3 regions of the Alteromonas sp. ISO5 genome follow, and region 3 is predicted to be linked to each of the others. Evidence: predicted binding sites of a transcription regulator. Region 3 holds the regulator's gene; each other region holds the start of a gene.
The links. Region 3 encodes FliA, which starts transcription of late flagellar genes. Its sites were predicted from a motif close to CTAAAGNTNNNNNNNNNNNNGCCGATA; they were not measured.
Positions count from the first base shown of each region.

Region 1 (6,423 bases), 1.5 Mb from region 3:
CTGATTACTCCATACATTCTAACCGTCTTGCGTTGACTCGTATTCAATAAACACGAAGTGCAACCATATCTACCTTTGTTCTTCTTTGGCTGGCCTACTATCACCGAGGATACGTATATCTCTCATGTATCCAACCGCACGAAACTGGCCATGGGAAAGAACGTCGATCAATTTGAACTAAAGCAGCTCAAAGTCGTCTCAAAGGAGTGTAAAGTCGATGTCCATCACTGACTCCTGCCAGCAATATAGAGCCAATAGTTAGCGTGGGCAAGGAGGTTAAAATAAGCTGGCCATAACGTTCCAGTAAACTGGCTTTCAATACTTTTCGCGCCCGGCTCAGCCGCTGACGCACCAGTTCAGGAGAAACAGAGAGTAACTGCGCCGCCTGATTTGCAGACTGATCCTCCCGATAATATAACAGCACCATTTCACGGCTTTCCTCGGGCAGTTCATCAACCACCTGTTTAAGTAGTAAGTCTATTTGTTCCCGGCTCAGACGGGTCTCAGGCGGCAATTCCTCATCACCATACGCGGCAAGCAAGGCATCGGCCTCCTCACCGCCTACACGATCTGCCAGGCGATGATCGCGCAGGTAATTGCAAGCGGCATAACGGGTCGACTGACGTAACCAGAGTAAAAAGCTTGCAACATTATTGAGTGTGTGCAGTTTTTGCCAGCAACTGATAAACACCTGCTGGGTAATTTCTTCGCTGGCATCAAGGTCCGGGTAATGGCCAGAGCGATGCTGGCTATCGTATTGCGACTGGCTCCAATCAGACGGTTAAACGCCGACTCATCCCCATGCTGAGCAGCAATCATATCGTCGTTTGAAATCAGGCTTTGTGTGCTCACTTTGCAATTCCTTGCGGTTGCTGTGCGGTAGTAAGGTTTAAAGCGTTCTGAACCGATGCACAACTGTTAGCCGACCAAATTCACAATAGCCACAACAACACCGAAGGAACGGGTGCGGCTTGTTCGACATAATACTGACAGTGATTTTTTCATCAGGGTATCTTCCTTATTTATCCATTTATAATAAAGAAACCATTGCCCACAAAAGTGTGACAGGTAATTGAACAAAATACTGTCGAAACGCGCTTTTTACTTTGCCAGGCTTTCAAACCAGCTATTTTGCCTGCTGGTCACAATTTACTTTAATCTGCCTGGCAGATTAATTACAGTGCCACATTAAGCGCTCTCACTGTCATACTGTTGAAAAACTGCTGAATTATATTGTCTTATTAAGGAGCTTCTTATGCGAATGTTACACACCATGTTACGGGTTAAAGACCTCGACACATCCCTGGCGTTCTATGTTGATACCATGGGCATGAAGCTGTTGCGTAAAAGCGAAAATACTGAATATGAATACACCCTGGCTTTTGTGGGCTATGCCGATGAGTCTGAGCAGGCGGTTCTGGAACTGACTTACAACTGGGGTGATAACAAATACGAACTGGGTGATGCATATGGCCACGTCGCTTTCGCAGTCGAGGACATCTATAGCTTTTGCAAACAGCTTGAAGCAAAAGGTGCAGATGTTTACCGCAAACCTGGTCCGGTAAAAGGTGGCAAAACCGTGATTGCTTTTGTTCGCGATCCTGACGGTTATGCAATTGAATTAATCCAACCTGAGTAACCATTAGTGTTAAAAATAGTATCAAAACCGCTGGCGATGCTATCGCTGGCAACATTTGCTTCATGTCAGGCGCTGGCGTTTGATGTAATTGCTCACCGCGGCGCTCCGGGCTACCTGCCAGAGCATACACTAGCATCCACGGCCATGGCTTACGCTCAGCAACCTGACTATATTGAACAGGATCTGGTGATGACCCGTGATGGCAAGCTGGTTGTGTTACACGATATTCACCTGGAAACGGTAACCAACGTGGAAACAGTCTACCCTGACCGCCACCGTGAGGATGGCCGTTACTATGCGCTGGACTTTACCCTTGCAGAACTTAAAACTTTAAACGTTCATGAGCGTACCGATGCAAAGGGCGAGCAAGTTTATGCCAATCGCTATCACGGCCTCGGTCAGTTTAAAGTAGCTACCTTTGCTGAACATATCAGCACCATCCGATCTCTTAATGAAACCGCTGGTGAGTCAGTCGGCTTATACACCGAAATCAAATCACCGGCTTGGCATCGTGAGCAGGGCGTTGATATCAGCAAAGCCGTGCTGACTGTATTGCGTGAACACGGCCTCGATGACGCTAAGGCGAACATCTATATTCAGTGTTTTGACTTTGAAGAAATAAAACGTCTGCGTCAGGAGTTTGGTGCCCGGGTCAAACTGATCCAGTTAATTGCAGAAAACAGCTGGCATGAAACCCCAACCGATTATAATGCGCTGAAAACAGCAAAAGGCATGCAGGCGCTTAGCCGCTACGTGCAGGGGATTGGCCCCTGGCTGGGTCACGTTACCCGTTACCAGCAAGGCCAGCCTACTACAGACCTTACTGAGTGGGTGGTTGCAGCTCAGCAAGCTGGCTTGTTGATTCACCCTTACACTTTTCGGACAGATGCCTTGCCACCGGGAATTTCAGCTTCCCAATTACTGATGCTGATAGTAGAGAAATGGCAATTTGACGGCGTGTTTACCGATCAGGTAGCGCCGGTTAAGCACTTTTTGCAAAACCGCTAACAATGCCCCAAAAAAGAAGCCGCGAAAGTGTGTACGCGGCTTCTTTTTTACATTAACTGATTCAGGACTTTGCCATTCTGACCACTACCCTGCGGTTTGTTGCCCGGGACTGACTGTTGGTGTTGGGCGCAATATGGCGTTTTTCGCCGTGTCCGGTGATCTCGATACGATCCTCTCCCACCCCTAAGTCAGTCAGGAAGTTTTTTACTTCGTTAGCGCGTTTAACCGATAATTGCTGGTTATTCCACGATCCGCCATAGCTATCGGTATAACCATCAAGCAACACCAGTTCTAATTCATTATCTTCACGAAGATAGTCGCCAATCATTTGCAGACGTCGTTTGGAATATTTGGAAAGCTCTGTGGAGTTTTTCTCATAACTCAACACCGTATAACTAATATCGTCAAAACTGTATGGCAGCAAGTTTGAAACACAGCTGACAAATTCGTGATAAACCGGCGTAAAGTTACTCGCATTAAGGCCCACAGCAACCTTGTCGTTGGTGTTATACCAGTCCTGGTAGTAAATGGTTGGCCAGAAGCCCTTCTCCAGCTCGCTCAGCATGGTCCAGGCTGTCTCCTCGGGCAAGTCACCATCATACTGGGTGCGCAACGTCATATCCGCAATTTGCCGGGCCCGTACCCCGGGCATCCATTTCGGCGGCACGGCATAAACAGCTGCAGTGCCAAATTTTTTAGGCAACAGGTTCATATCCAATACAAAATCCATATTGAGCTGCTTGGACGCTTCACTGATAAACTGGGCCTCACCGTATCCAGGTAAAGTGTGGCTTAGCGTACAGTTAAGCCTGGAACGCTCACTAAGTTGCCATTGTGAGTTTTCTACCGTTGAATGGTACTGACGCAGTGATGCCTGAACCGGGCTGGCAGTCATCCCTAACAATCCAACGGTAAATGATATAAGCGAAACCGATTTCAACATGTATAGCCTCAGCAATCGATAAACCTGTTAACCTTCGTCTCTATCTTATCGTCAACGAACAATAAAAGTTTAGCACCGGGTAGATAGTCAGCGCTAATATTGACATAATTCTCCCTTTAATGAGAACTCTGTTTGATTTACCGGACTGTAATGGGTCCAGATCCAATAGCCGTCAGGGTTACTATTCAACCACCAGATTTAGAGTGATATGCCACAAACAATCCCCCCACTGTCACAACGCTTCAGAGGCTACTTTCCGGTCATCATTGATGTCGAAACAGCTGGTTTTAATGCCTCCACAGATGCCCTGTTAGAGATTGCTGCGGTGACTCTGAGCATGGACAGCGCTGGCATGCTGGCACCAGCCGACACCTATCACGCTCACGTCACGCCGTTTGAAGGAGCGAATCTGGAGCAGGCAGCACTCGATTTTAACGGCATCGACCCGGACTGTGCCTTACGTGGCGCTATTAGTGAAGACGACGCGATGAAAGGGTTATGTAAGCATGTTCGTAAGCTACAAAAAGCGGTTGACTGCCAACGTAGCGTGATAGTTGCACATAATGCCACTTTCGATCAGAGTTTTATTAATGCGGCCATCGAACGTTGTAATATCAAACGTACGCCATTCCACCCGTTTGTCTCATTTGATACCACCACACTCGCCGGCCTTGCTTTAGGGCAAACTGTACTGGTAAAAGCCTGTCAGGCTGCCGGCATCAGTTTTGATCAGAATGAAGCCCATTCAGCCCTTTACGATGCCCAAAGAACAGCCGAATTGTTCTGCTACATTGTGAACCGCTATGCCAGTCTGGGCGGTTGGCCGCTCGCCCCGCAAAGTTAACGGGGTGTAAAAATACCATTAGAGTATTAGTGTAATTAGCGATACACTCGCCTAAACTTAATCGTTTAAGATTGAAGCGAGTTATCATGAAGCAAAAACTGATACTGTGGTCGGTTACGGTGGCCTGCGCAGGTTTTTTATTCGGCTTTGACACCGCGGTGATATCAGGTGCCGACCAACCCATTCAGCAGCTTTGGCAAACCTCTGCCCTGCACCATGGCTTGTTTATAATGTCATCGGCGCTATGGGGCACAGTACTGGGTGCGCTAGGTGCCAATTACCCCTGTGATCGCCTGGGTCGTAAACCGACACTTATCATCATTGGCATGCTTTATTTGCTTTCCGCATTAGGCTCTGCACTGGCAACCGATCCGGTGTTTTTCAGTCTGATGCGCTTTATCGGAGGGGTCGGGGTTGGCATTTCCTCCATTGCAGTGCCGGCTTATATTGCGGAAATTGCGCCGGCGCAACAGCGTGGGCGTTTAGTCGCGCTCTATCAGTTTCAAATTGTGTTTGGCATTCTCATTGCCTTTTTATCCAATTATTTGCTGGCAGAGGTTTTCACTCTGGACTGGCGCTGGATGCTGGGAATCGAAGCTATACCCGCAGCGGCATACTTGCTGTTAGTCAGTACCGTACCTGAGAGTCCACGCTGGTTGTTGTTACACAAAAGTGATGAGCAGGCGGCCATTGAGGTTATTTCGCTCACTGGCGAAACCAATCCCAGTCAGATCATCAACGATATTCAGACTGAGCACGATAAGCGCGCCTCTGAATCCTTGTTTAATCCGGCTTATCATTTTCCTATCCTGCTGGCGTTTTTACTGGCCATGTTTAACCAGCTGTCCGGGATCAATTTCGTTATCTACTTTGCACCGCGTATTTTTAACCTGGCGGGCATGGACAGCAGCTCAGCATTACTATCGAGTGCAGGCATCGGTGTTATCAATTTATTGTTTACGCTACTTGGCATGCTGCTGATTGACAAAGCCGGCCGCAAAACCCTGCTCATGGCGGGCTCTATAGGATACGTCATTTCACTGGCAGCAATTACACTTGCCTTCGCCTTGGACCTGTCAGGGCTGATTGTGGTGCTATTTATATTTATGTTTATTGCCGCCCACGCCGTTGGTCAGGGTGCCGTCATCTGGGTCTATATCTCTGAAATCTTTCCTAACGCCGTTCGCACTAAAGGTCAGAGTCTTGGCTGTGGAACCCACTGGGTATTTGCGGCGCTAATCACATTGCTTATGCCGCTGGTGCTCACGACCTTCAGCCCGGTCACAATCTTTGCGTTTTTTGCAGTAATGATGGTGTTACAAGGACTTAGCGTCATCTGGTTATTTCCTGAAACCCGGGGCAAATCGCTGGAAGCGCTGGGCTTGAGCCTGTCAGGAAACAAACAGACACCGAATCAATAAGGCTGACATAAAAAAAGAGGCACCTAAGTGCCTCTTTTTACTATTAAATTACTATTAAAGCTCTTCTGATTTCTCAGACAGATACTTAGCAACACCTTCAGGGCTTGCATCCATACCCGCTTTACCTTCGGTCCAACCAGCCGGGCAAACTTCACCATGCTCTTCGTGGAAGTCCAGCGCATCAACCATACGTAGCATTTCGTCGATATTACGACCTAATGGCAGATCGTTAACCACCTGATGACGTACCTGACCTTCTTTGTCGATCAGGAAAGAACCACGGAAAGCAACACCAGCTTCCGGATGTTCAACGTCATAGGCCTGACAAATTTCGTGCTTGGTGTCGGCAACCAGAGTATATTTAACCGGACCAATACCGCCTTCGTTTATAGGGGTGTTACGCCATGCGTTGTGCGAGAACTGAGAATCGATTGATACACCGATGACCTCAACGCCACGCTTAGTGAACTCTTCGTAACGCTTATCAAATGCAATCAGTTCTGACGGACAAACAAAGGTAAAGTCCAGAGGGTAGAAAAAGACAACGGCTTTTTTACCTTTAATGGCT
Region 1 is NZ_CM176572.1:4,883,873-4,890,295, forward strand. Features, by position in the region: partial or broken gene AC2T0J_RS22120 (endonuclease III) at 85-228, shown strand; gene AC2T0J_RS22125 (RNA polymerase sigma factor) at 188-691, opposite strand; gene gloA (lactoylglutathione lyase) at 1,256-1,639, shown strand; gene glpQ (glycerophosphodiester phosphodiesterase) at 1,646-2,647, shown strand; gene AC2T0J_RS22140 (flagellar protein MotY) at 2,709-3,542, opposite strand; gene rnt (ribonuclease T) at 3,799-4,434, shown strand; gene AC2T0J_RS22150 (sugar porter family MFS transporter) at 4,521-5,855, shown strand; gene AC2T0J_RS22155 (peroxiredoxin) at 5,910-6,423, opposite strand, start outside.
Region 1: AC2T0J_RS22140 (flagellar protein MotY) is a predicted target of FliA. The motif match lies at 3,637-3,663, and genes of this name have one in related genera.

Region 2 (6,423 bases), 1.0 Mb from region 3:
TTACTTTACCTTCCATAACGCCTTCTTCGTGTCCCGTGTGACGTTCCCCGTCGAAGTGGGGCGCATTCTACGCATCAGAGGTTTTTCGTCAACCCCTTTTTTGTTTTTTTAATGCGTTTTTATGAAAATCAGGCTTAAGCGTCTATTTTTACAGCAAAAGCTATACTGAGAGTTATTCTTTTGTCTATATATGTGAATCAATATTGTTCATTTTGTTATAAATGAGTAAAATTTAAAAAGCCGACCCGTTCTTCCCATAACAATTATTAAGGTAGCATTATGAAAGTCAGCTTAATGCAGTGTTTTTTAGTCAGTCTTGTTCTGGCTGTTTTAGGATTTGTAATTACTCATCAGGTTTCATTTGATGGTCAAGCGCCAACAGTGGTTGCGTTGTCTTTATTAATTAGTGGTATTGTGACGCCTTGGATTGCTTCTTTTATAGGAACCAATAATCAGAGTCATTCTCAGGGGCCTGCCCCCACCACAAACCCTGTCTCCGATTCTTCGTCAGATAACGTTTCTACATTATATGTTGGTAACCTTCCGTACAAAGCAAATGAAGCAGCAGTGAAAGCTTACTTTGAAGACCATATCCGTATTCAATCGGTACGGTTAATGAAAGACAAGAAAACCGGTAAGCGTAAAGGATATGGTTTTATAGAAGTCATCGACGGTGATGTTGAGGCCATTATTGGTCAGTTTAATGATTCGGTATTTCAGGACCGCACTTTAAAAGTTCGACCGGCGAAAGACAAAGTCACCGATTAGTCCAAATAAGCAGGCCCCTATCACGGGGCCTTTTTCATTCTGCTTTAAGTGCGTTGATGCGCCCGTTAAACAAATGAAAGCGGTTTATTGCCGAAAGCACATCCGGAACATGAACCTCTTTCATCTGGTTAATAACGCCGGTTACTAACTCCTTATAGCCTTCCCCCTCTTTTAAAGTTGTATCGAGTAGCTGATTTAACGACTTCAGCTCATCCATATACTCTTTAATAGGGCGCATGTACTTTTTGAGCTCTGATGAATCACCATCACTGACTTCTTTATACGCTGAGATTTTCTCGCTAACGATTTCACGGCTGTTAAGCTTTAATGCAAAACCCGCCAGCTCTTTTTCGTCATACCCCAGATCAAGGGCTTTATCCAGCGCAGTATCCAAATCCCCCTTAAAGAATGACTTGCTGACATCGGTAATTTGCTTCACCAAATCAGAAATAGCACCGAGTTCATCATCGTCAAGCTCCCCCTGCACAGAAAAGCTAATACCCCGGTATTCAGAGAACTGTACATTCAGCGAACGCTGCGCAACAACATCACTTTGCGGTGCAGCAGATGCATTAGGATCCGCATCGCTATTGCCTGATGACGTTATCCGCTCACGGGCACTATACTGATAGTGACGTGACTGACCGAAGTTTATTTCTACCTCGTCACCGTCTTTAGTGGTTATCTTGAGCCCACCCGACTGCGACTGGGCATGCTGAGCAGATAGCGTTGCGCCAACTTCCATGGTACCGCGAAATGGCGATAAGACTTCTTTTTCGATGTTATCGATACCTTCGCCAATGGCTTCTTTACTGTTACGAATACCATCGGTGATTTCCGGATTCATAAACCCGGCCAGGTCTTTTTCTGCCATAGCAATACCCTTGGCTACTCCGGACCGGGCCTGACTAATTAAATCGGTTAGCTGTGCTTCATCTGCACCACTCTTTGCCGCGCCACGCACAACACCGCCGACAAACTTCAGAACATTGGCCGCTACTTTCTCAAAGTCAAAGGCAGACTTGTTCTCCTCAGCTTTGTCGAACCGCCGGTTATCGAAACGCCTTTCATTTAATACAACTTCCTGTTCGAGAGAGCTCACCAGAACGGTACTGCCCACCCGGGTTTGTGACAAAGTCACTTGTGTTGCCTGGCTACTTTGTTGAAACTCGCGTGCCTGCCGCAAGCCTTCTTGTTGAAGCTGCTTTTTAAGGGCAACGTCAGGCTTTTCAACAGTCGCCTGGCTGCCTTTTGCAGCAGGAATTGAATCCACACTCATAATTTAATCCTCTCACACCTCACTATAGTTATCGGCAGTTAATGAGGATTGTTTAATTTTAATACATAATTAACGTAGCGCCGCTACATTGGAAGTTTTTTGAAAAGTCTCTACAATGCCGCAGCAAATGCGGTACGGGGAACAAAATGAGCACAGCACCAACAACTACTATCACCTATCAGGACCAGCTTCAGGCTAAAGTCGACACCTTATCGTCACTGCTGGACCCTTTTTATAAGCAAACCCTGGATGTTTACCCGTCGCCTGAGCAGCATTACCGCATGCGCGCTGAATTCCGCGTATGGCATGATGGTGATGATCTTTATTACATCATGTTCAATAAAGAGACCAAAACCCCCTACCGGGTCGACGAGTTCCCGGCGGCTTCAGAAACCATCAATGCGTTAATGCCGCGTATTATTGAGCTGGTAAAGCCCAATGCTGTGCTCCGCAAAAAGTTGTTTCAGGTCGATTTCCTGAGCGGGTTATCGCAGGAGTGTGTGATCAGCCTGCTTTACCATCGCCAGTTAGATGAAGAATGGCAAGCGCAAGCCGAAGCACTGCGCACCGAGTTGAACAAAGAGTTTAAGGTCAGCGTTATCGGTCGTGCACGCAAACAAAAAGTGATCCTGGGTGACGACTTTGTTATCGAGAAGCTGCCTGCCGACGGCAAAACGTACCGGTTTAAACATATCGAAAACAGCTTTACGCAACCTAACGCCTACGTGAATACCCATATGATTGAATGGGCCATTGCGCAAAGCCAGGGGTTAACCGGCGATCTGCTGGAGCTGTATTGCGGCGCGGGGAATTTTTCCATTCCGCTGGCCGCGCACTTTAATCATGTGGTAGGCACCGAAATAGCAAAGCCTTCGGTGGAAGCGGCGCAATATAATATTGCGGTAAACCAGCTTGATAATGTACAGATTGCCCGGCTGTCTGCCGAAGAGTTTGTTGAAGCACTGGCCGGTAAACGTCAGTTTGAACGGCTAAAAGGCATTGAGTTGGCTGAACGACAGTTTAATACGGTGCTGGTTGATCCGCCTCGAGCGGGGTTGGATCCAGCCACCACACAAATGATTAGTCAGTTTGATAACATTATTTATATATCCTGTAACCCGCACACGCTGGTTGCTAACCTCGACGCACTGTCGGCAACTCATAAAGTAAGCCGAGCCGCACTGTTTGACCAGTTTCCCTTCACTGACCACATGGAGTCAGGAGTGTGGCTGACTCGCAAAACCTAGATTTTTTATGCTTGCGTGTCGGGCATCGTTTGCCAATAGGCAAGGCTGCCCAACTGGATAAACCGTAATTGGCGCTTTAGCCTGTCACTGATGTCATTTTTGAGAATCGTGTCTGCCTCCAGGGCATCCGCGCCGGCACTGAACACCAGGCGTACCATGCTTTCGGCCTGTAACACGGCAATATCATGGGGAATACGCAGTTGCTCAATGATGTAGTCACTCAGTTCGTCGGTGAAGTGCTGGATTTCACGGGACACTGCCAGTCGGTAAGCAGCCGAAGTGCCGGTATGCTCTCGCAGTAACAAACGAAAAACGTTACTGTTGGCAGAAATAAACTCCATAAAGGTATCCACCGACGTATCAATAACGCCACCACCGGAAGCAATCCGCCGCCGGGCCTGACGCATTAACTGGCGTAGCGCTAGTCCGGCTTCGTCAACCAGGGTTAAACCCAGTTCGTCCATATCCTTGAAGTGTCGATAAAAAGAAGTGGGGGCTATACCGGCTTCCCGAGCGACTTCACGCAAACTAATCGCCGACAGGGTGCGATTTTCATTAAGTAGTTGAAACGCACCAGCTATTATATTTTGTCTGGTTTTTTGTTTTTGTTCCTGACGGCTCAACGACTGTCCCCGACTGATACCTATGGCTTATTCTTAAGACTAATCTTAACGGTATTTCCCTTGCGAAACACCTCTTTTAAAGCTAAATTAGCGTACAGTTGTAAGCTGAGATAGAAATAAATGAATAAGCCACGTCTAATCATTACTAATGTGCTGGTCTTTGTGGTGACCGGACTTATCGCATTTGTAGGAGCTCCGTTATGGGCTTTCTCACATGGATTTGATACCACTGAAATAATCACCACTATTGTACTGTTTTTCGTCACTGGCATGTCTATTACTGCCGGTTATCACCGTTTGTGGGCGCATAAAACTTATGAGGCTCACCCTGTCGTAAAAGTCTTCCTTGCCATTGGCGGCGCCATGGCACTGCAAAACAGTATTTTACACTGGTCCTCAGATCACCGGGTGCACCATCGCCATGTTGATGTAAACGACAAAGACCCCTACTCAGCCAAAAAAGGTTTCTGGTTTTCACATATGGGCTGGATGCTGCGCGAGTATCAGTCACACCGCTACAACGATTACAGCAACTGTAAAGACCTGCTGAAAGACAAAGTGGTTATGTGGCAACACAATCACTATCTGGCTATCGTATTAGCGGCAAACCTTGGTATCACTGCATTACTTGGCTGGATCAATGGCGACATTCTGAGCATGATTCTGATTGCAGGCGTATTCCGCCTGGTCATGGTTCACCATGTGACTTTCTTTATCAACTCCCTTGCGCATATTTGGGGCAGCCGTCCTTACACCGATACCAATACCGCACGGGACAACGGAATAATCGCGTTATTCACATTTGGTGAGGGGTATCATAATTACCACCACATTTTTGAGTACGATTATCGTAACGGCATTAGGTGGTATCAATACGACCCAACCAAGTGGTTGATTAAGGGGCTTTCCTATATAGGCTTAACCAAAAACCTGCGCACCTGCCCCGAAGAGCGCATAGAGAAAGCGCGTTTGGCCATGCAGTTAAAATATGCCAGCCAAAAAGTGTCTAAATTGCCGAATGCAGAAGAGGTAATGCAAAAACTGCAGCACGAGTATGATGTACTGATGCAGAAGATGACTGACTACTACACCACTAAAAAGCGTATTATGACGTTACGCAAGAATCACCTGTTAAAGAGCATGGAGCGGCTGGAACTGGACTTTAAATATAAAGAGCTTAAGCAATCATTGCTGCTACAAAAAGAAAAATGGCTCAAGCTTAGTCAGATGGAATTTTCCTTTAGCTAATCCCTTACCCGATTTTTCCGTGGTGGGTGACTGCCCACCACAATTTTCTGCACAGTATACTTTCCGCTTACCTCTGTCATCCTGACTTGATATTTCTCAAACTTCGACGAAACTTACTCCTGTACCCCAAAACTTATTTCGACGCAAAACACCACCGGCTATGAATTCTGGCAGGAGATGAGGGAGTGTGAATGAACGAGCTGTTTGAGTTTAGCGCAGAGGAAGATATTGCCGACACATCACAAAAAAGTTGGGTGGTTCTCAGTGTAGAAGATAATCAACCTTACCAGGATGTACTGGAGATGGCCTTACAGGAAGTCACCTTTGAAGGCCGCTCCATTGAGCTTCTGCGCGCGTCATCAGCGGCATCTGCGGCAACAATATTATCTAAACGCCAGGACATCAGCCTGATCCTGCTGGATATCGTGATGGAAACAGACGATGCGGGCTTTTACCTTATTGATACAATCCGCAATATTATTGGCGACGACCTGGTCAGAATTATTGTGCTTACCGGCCAGCCCGGTGTAAAACCTCACGACAAGGCCATTAACGAATACAATATTTCGGAATACTGGAATAAAACCGATCTAAGCGCTGATAAGCTCAAAAGTGTGGTAGTAAGCAACCTGAGAACCTGGCAAATGTCTCAGGAACTCAAGATCGCACGGCGTGGTTTACAAATGATCGTTGATGCCTCGCGGTCGCTCACCGCCAAGCAGGATACTACAGAATTTTCCCATACGGTGTTAGAAGAAATAGCCAGAATACTTAACGTCCCTAACACCGGTGGTATTGTTTGTATCGTTAAGTCGGGCATAGAAAGTTTGCAATTGGCTCCTATCGTGGCTACCAGCAGCCACTTCAGGGAGTTTATCAATGCCCGCCTTGAATCAGTCTTTACTGTTTATGAGAAAAACAGAAAAGCGTTGGTCGAAAAAGCAATCTTCGATGCCTGGCAAACTCAACAGCACATTTTCGAGAAGGATTTTTCACTGCTGTTTTTCGACACCAGTGAGCACGATAACAAGCAATATCTTATGTTGGTGGACTCTCCTAACCCACTTGATAAAAACCAGCTTAATCTTTTACAAGTGTTTGCAGAAAACATTAGCTCCGGTTTTATTAATCAGGCTCTAATGAGCAAGCTGAGTCAGTTAGCCTATCTTGACACGCCAACCGGCATTCATAATCGCAACTGGTTGGTAAGAGAATTAAACCAACAATCTTCCTATCACCTTAACAACAGCTCACTGGT
Region 2 is NZ_CM176572.1:2,384,778-2,391,200, reverse strand. Features, by position in the region: gene AC2T0J_RS10835 (RNA recognition motif domain-containing protein) at 280-768, shown strand; gene AC2T0J_RS10830 (DUF5610 domain-containing protein) at 803-2,047, opposite strand; gene trmA (tRNA (uridine(54)-C5)-methyltransferase TrmA) at 2,194-3,294, shown strand; gene fabR (HTH-type transcriptional repressor FabR) at 3,300-3,917, opposite strand; gene AC2T0J_RS10815 (acyl-CoA desaturase) at 4,038-5,165, shown strand; gene AC2T0J_RS10810 (EAL domain-containing protein) at 5,357-6,423, shown strand, end outside.
Region 2: AC2T0J_RS10830 (DUF5610 domain-containing protein) is a predicted target of FliA. The motif match lies at 2,077-2,103, and genes of this name have one in related genera.

Region 3 (6,423 bases):
TGCCGTCCATCAGCGGCATCTCAACATCCATGGTGACCACATCCGGACGCAGTGCTTTCACTTTTTCTAAGGCTTCGCGCCCGTTGGCGGCTTCGCCAACCACTTGCAGTGACCGGTCTTCGTTCAGAATATCTTTGACCCGACGGCGATAAAAGCTGGAATCGTCAACAACCAGGACTTTAAAAGCCATTCAATAACAATCCTCTTCTCTACGCCTTTATTTGATCGCTTTGCGGGCGTATCGCTTAAGCAGGCTCGGAATATCTAAAATCAGTGCAATACCACCGTCTGAGGTAATTGTTGCCCCGGCCATACCAGGCGTACCTTGCAGTAAGGCATCCAGAGGTTTAATGACCACCTCTTCCTGACCAATTAAGGCATCCACCACAAACCCCACCTGCTTGGTACCCATTTGCACCACCACTACGTGACCTTTATCGCGCTCAATATTTTTGGGACCACGGATCAGCCACTCGCCAAGGAAAAACAAAGGTATCGCCTTAGAACGCACTATCATGGTTAACTGACCATCAACGGTGTTGGTCTTTTTGATATCCATGTTAATGATTTCGCTAACCGCGCCCAGCGGTAACGCAAAGGTTTGCTTGCCTACCACGATCATCAGCGTAGGCAGAATCGCCAGCGTCAGCGGCACCTTGATTTCCAGACGGGTACCACGCCCCAGCTGTGAATCAATATTCACGGTGCCATTAAGTTGGTTAATCTTGGTTTTCACCACGTCCATACCAACGCCACGCCCTGAGATATCACTGATTTCCGTTTTGGTTGAAAACCCTGGCGCAAAGATCAGATTAAACGCTTCAACATCTGACATACGCGCTGCGGCATCAGCATCGAGTACGCCACGGGAAATCGCAATGTCTTTCAGTTTATCGGGGTCCATCCCTTTACCGTCATCTTCGATGACCAGTAATATGTGATCCCCTTCCTGCGACGCTGAAAGCTTAACTTTACCCATGCGGGGCTTGCCGGCTGCCTGACGGTCGTCGGGCATTTCAATACCGTGATCTACCGAGTTTCGCACCAGGTGAACAAGCGGATCGGCTAACGCCTCTACCAGGTTTTTATCCAGATCGGTCTCTTCACCTTCCAGTTCAAGGGTAATTTCTTTCTTCAGGCTGCGCGCTAAATCCCGTACCACCCGGGGGAAGCGACCAAATACTTTTTTGATTGGCTGCATGCGGGTTTGCATCACCGCACCCTGCAGGTCGCCGGTCACCACATCAAGGTTGGCAATCGCTTTAGACATTGATTCATCGTTAATGCTAATGCCCAGACTCAACAGTCGATTACGTACCAGTACCAGCTCGCCTACCATATTCATGATCTGATCAAGGCGGCGGGTATCCACCCGTACCGTTGTTTCAGGCTGTGGCGCTGCGGGCGCTGCTTTTTTCTCTTCTTTTTTAGCGGCAGGTTCTGCCGCTTTAGCCGGTGCTGTCGGTTTACTCTCGGCTTTTGTCGGCGCTGGCGCCTTAGCAGCCGGTTTAGCCGCTGGCGCTTCGGCTTTAGTCGGTTCGGGTTTGGTATTTTCGACTTTCACCCGTGGCTTTTCAGCAGGTTTCTCGTCTTTAGGTGCTCCGACGCCCGGGCCTTTGCCCTGACCGTGTAATTGATCGAGCAAGGCCTCAAATTCGTCATCGGAAATTTCTTCATCGCCTCCCGACTCTGCAGTCGGAGCCGGACTGGCTGGAGGCGGGGTCGCTGGTGTAGCAGCCTCACCGCCAAACTGTCCTTTACCGTGTAACTCATCGAGCAACGCCTCAAACTCATCGTCGGTAATGTCTTCATTACCGCCGCTGCTGGCAGTTGGCGTTGGTGTCGGTGATGGCGATTTAGCCGCCGTCGTGCCCGGCGCACCACCGGTGCCATGTAACTCGTCGAGTAAAGCTTCAAACTCATCTTCTGTGATGTCTTCAATCAGTTCTGATGGGCTGCCGGTTTCTGAGACGTCTTCTTCCAGCTCGAAAGTCTCTTCTTCTGCCACTGGTTCAGGTTCAGAAGCTGGCGCTTCGTCCTGAGTGTCGCCGAAGATATTTTCACCTGGGGTTTCCGGATGACTCAATTTATGCAGTGTTTCAACCAGCGCCGCATCAGCCGCTTCCAGCGGCTCGCGCATTTTGACCTTTTCAAACATCTCGACCACAACATCAGTGGCCTGCAGAATGGTATCCATTAGTTCTGGTGTTAGAGATCGCTGACCATTACGCATTACGTCGAAAACGTTTTCCGCACCATGGCATATCTCAACCAGTTCGGTTAATGACAGAAATCCGGCACCCCCCTTTACAGTGTGATAGCCCCGGAATATAGCATTGAGAAGATCCTTATCCTCTGGATTATTCTCCAGGTCAACTAACTGCTCCTGGAGTTGCTCAAGAATTTCTCCGGCTTCAACCAGGAAATCCTGCAAAATATCTTCATCGACATCAAAAGACATGTATCCGCTCCCCTAAAAACCCAGGCTGGATAAAAGGTCATCCACATCATCCTGGCCAGACACCACATCGTCGCGCGATTCAGCATCAATAATTGGCCCTTCAGCAACAATCGCCTTTTCGACCTTCGGCGGCGAAGTTTTGACCGCTTTTGTCGCTTCTGCGCCGCCGAACACTGTAAGCATATGGACCAGACTGTCTTCTACTTCTTTAACCAGCTCTATTACACGCCGGATAACCTGACCGGTTAAATCCTGATACCCTTGCGCCATCAGCACTTCGGTGAGTAGTCCCATCATCTTATCGGCATCCGCCAATGAAGACTCAAGGTGTTTATCCAGGTCAAGACACATTGATTTAAACTCGTCGAGTTCGATTTCGCGGTTCATTAATTTTTTCCACTCAGGCATCAGGCTGTCTAATTGCCCTTTCATGGTCTCCACAATCGACATGCTCTGTTCAACAGCATCCATTGTAGTATTAGCCGCTTTTTCGGTTTCTTCAATAACGTAGGTTAATCTTGTCTGCGCATCTGGGATATCTTCGTTCGCTAAACCGGCGATACGTTCATCCAATTGAAAATTGTTTAAAGAATCATGCAACTGACGGGTTAGCTTACCCACCTCAGCGAATAATTCGACAGACTCTTTCATGGTGACAGCGTCAAGCAGTGCATTAGCAGAATCAGTATCACCTTCTTCCAGAAAGGTTACCAACTGCTTCGCTTCATCCAGCGTAATGGGGACTTTCTTATTTTCAGTCATCCAGTTGTCCTCGGTGGTTAAACACGTTACTGGATTAACCTAAACGTTCAAAAATCTTTTCTAATTTTTCTTTTAGAGTGGCGGCAGTGAACGGTTTAACCACATAGCCATTTACGCCCGCCTGGGCAGCCGCTACGATTTGTTCTTTTTTCGCCTCAGCAGTCACCATCAGCACCGGTAAGTGCTTCAGACTGTCGTCCGCACGAATCGCCCGCAACAGATCAATGCCCTGCATGCCTGGCATATTCCAGTCGGTTACCACAAAGTCAAAGTCGCCCTGCTGCAGCATTGGCAGCGCAGTACTTCCATCATCGGCCTCCTGAATATTGGAAAAGCCGAGATCTTTGAGTAAGTTTTTGATAATACGTCTCATCGTAGAAAAATCATCTACCACGAGAATTTTCATATTCTTATCCAAAATTGCCTCCAGTGAGGATAGTCATATTGTTAGTATAGTTAATGTTACTCACCAGTCTGCCAGGACCGCATGCGCGCTTTTAATTTTAACATTGCCTGGCTGTGAATTTGACTGACCCGTGATTCACTTACCTCGAGAACCTCGCCGATTTCCCGCAGGTTTAATTCTTCGTCATAATACAAGGATAGTACGATCGCTTCACGCTCTGGTAATGTAGTAATAGCATGCGCCAGCGCTTTTTGAAATGAACCTTGCATTAAATCTTCCAACGGCGAATCCGTGCCCCGCGACTCATCCGTCGCGATCACGTCTTCAGACACGCCTAAATCTTCAATGCCAACCAGTTTGCCGGCATTGACCTCTGATAACATCTGGTGATATTCAGGCAGCGACACATTCAGCTTTGCAGCAATGTCGACATCCCGTGCATCCCGCCCGGTCTCGCGCTCTACTTGCGAAATCGCATCAGAAATGGCCCGGCCATTCTTATGGACCGACCGGGGCGTCCAGTCGCCTTTGCGGATTTCATCCAGCATGGCACCGCGTATCCGAATGCCAGCAAACGTTTCGAAACTGGCCCCTTTACTGCCATCAAAGTTTTTCGCTGCCTCAAGCAGGCCAATCATACCGGCCTGGATAAGGTCATCAACAATTACACTGGCTGGTAGCCGCGCCATTAAATGGTGAGCAATACGTTTTACTAAAGAAGCATGTCGCTCAACCAGCTGCGCTTTATCGGTTTGTTGTTTGTACGCTGCAGCTTTGCTATTCACGCTATCTCCCTGCCACCTTCGACGCGATCAGTTGCTCAACGAAGAACTCAAGGTGTCCGCCAGGCTGCGCCGGGATAGGCCAGGTCAGGGCTTTTGTTGCCAGTTGACCAATGGCTACCGATGCCGGGGATGATGGGAATGCATCAACAATGGCGGTTTGCTTACGGACCGCCCGGCGAATATTTTCATCAAAGGGGATGGTTGCCACTAATTCCAGCGCCACATCGAGGAAGCGACCGGTAACTTTGGACAACTTACTGAATAATTCCTGCCCCTCGCGTACGTCCCTGACCATATTGGCGACAATCTTAAAACGGAAAACACCATGATCGCGGTTAAGGATTTTAATCAGTGCATAGGCATCGGTGAGTGAGGTTGGTTCGTCACATACCACTACCAGAATATCCTGGGATGCTCTTGAAAAACTCAACACCATGTCTGAGATACCCGCGGCGGTATCAACGATAAGTACATCAATTTGCGAGCGCAGTTCACTGAATGCGCGAATGAGCCCCGCGTGCTGAGTGGGCGACAGTTCGGTCATTGACTGGGTACCAGAGGTCGCTGGGGCAATTTTAATCCCGTGAGGGCCGGTTACCAGCACTTCGTCTAACGTGCATTCGCCGGACAACACATGAGACAAATTCTTCTCTACGCGTAACCCCAGCATCACGTCTACGTTGGCCAGGCCAAGGTCTGCATCCAGAACCATGACCTTTTTGCCTTGTTTTGCCATTGCAATGGCGGTGTTAAGAGTAACGTTAGTTTTACCTACCCCGCCCTTACCGCCAGTAACGGCTATCACCTTAATTAATCGTGATTGATTCATCTTTCGTAAGCTACTCGCCTGGTCTTCAATCATACTGCCTGTGCTGTGTTTACATCGGAACTGCTATTAGTATGATTCAAACCATACTTTTTATAAAGCTTTGCTGCTAAAGAGATTATAGATTTCGCATTAGCAACGTGAATATCCTCAGGCACCTGTTGGCCATCGGCAACATAACTGACCGGCAATTGCGCTTCAATTACATTACTGACCACTTCACCTAAACTATAGCACTCATCCAGCTTTGTGATGATACATCCTTGCAAATCAATACTCTTATAGGCGTTTATAATATGCTTAAGTGTAGCCTGTTGCGTGTTACCCTGCACAACTAAATAGTTGTTTACCTGCTGACCGCTCACCTGACCGAAGGTCGCGAGCTGGCTAATCAGGCGGCTGTCGCGCTGACTGAAGCCTGCAGTATCGATTAAAACCAGACGTTTATTACGCAACTGGAACAGTAAATCGGCTAATTGTTCGCCAGACTGTGCTTTACGAACCGGACAGCCAATAATTTTGCCGTAGGTAGCCAGTTGCTCATAGGCGGCAATCCGATAAGTATCGATGGTTATAAGTGCAACCTGGTCGGCACCGTATTTTTGCGCATAACGGGCGGCCAGCTTGGCAATAGTAGTGGTTTTGCCGGTCCCGGTTGGCCCAACCAGTGCAACCACGCCTTGTTGCGTGAGAATATCATCATTGTTGGTGGTCAGACGATTGGACAAAAGTTTTAACAGATATAACCAGGCCTCCCTTTCGTTACAGTCTGCCGGTGTATAAGTCACCAGTTGGGCAGCCAGTTCCCGGCTAATTCCCATATCGCAGAGTTGCTGATGCAGGTAACGCTGTTGCGGTTTAAAGCGGGAATGTTGCTGTTGCTGCATATCGGCCAACTGAAACTGCAGCACATTGCGTAATGAAGCAATTTCAGCACGAATATCAGCCAGGCTGCCACCATCGGTAGGTTCTGCCTCATCATCGGTTACCGTCAATGGTGAAGTCTTTTTCGCTGCCGGCGCCTCAACTGGCGAAGGATTAGCCGGAGCGCGTTTCTCGGCTTCGGCATTCGCCGCTTCCACTCGCTGGGCGACGGCCGCTTTTTGCTCTGCCTGCTTTTCCAGCAAGGCACGCAGGGTATCCGGGCCATCATCGCCAATAATTTCACTTAATGTTGGCAAAC
Region 3 is NZ_CM176572.1:3,397,556-3,403,978, reverse strand. Features, by position in the region: gene AC2T0J_RS15210 (protein-glutamate methylesterase/protein-glutamine glutaminase) at 1-190, opposite strand, end outside; gene AC2T0J_RS15205 (chemotaxis protein CheA) at 218-2,461, opposite strand; gene AC2T0J_RS15200 (protein phosphatase CheZ) at 2,474-3,223, opposite strand; gene cheY (chemotaxis response regulator CheY) at 3,258-3,641, opposite strand; gene AC2T0J_RS15190 (RNA polymerase sigma factor FliA) at 3,686-4,414, opposite strand; gene AC2T0J_RS15185 (MinD/ParA family protein) at 4,416-5,276, opposite strand; gene flhF (flagellar biosynthesis GTPase FlhF) at 5,273-6,423, opposite strand, start outside.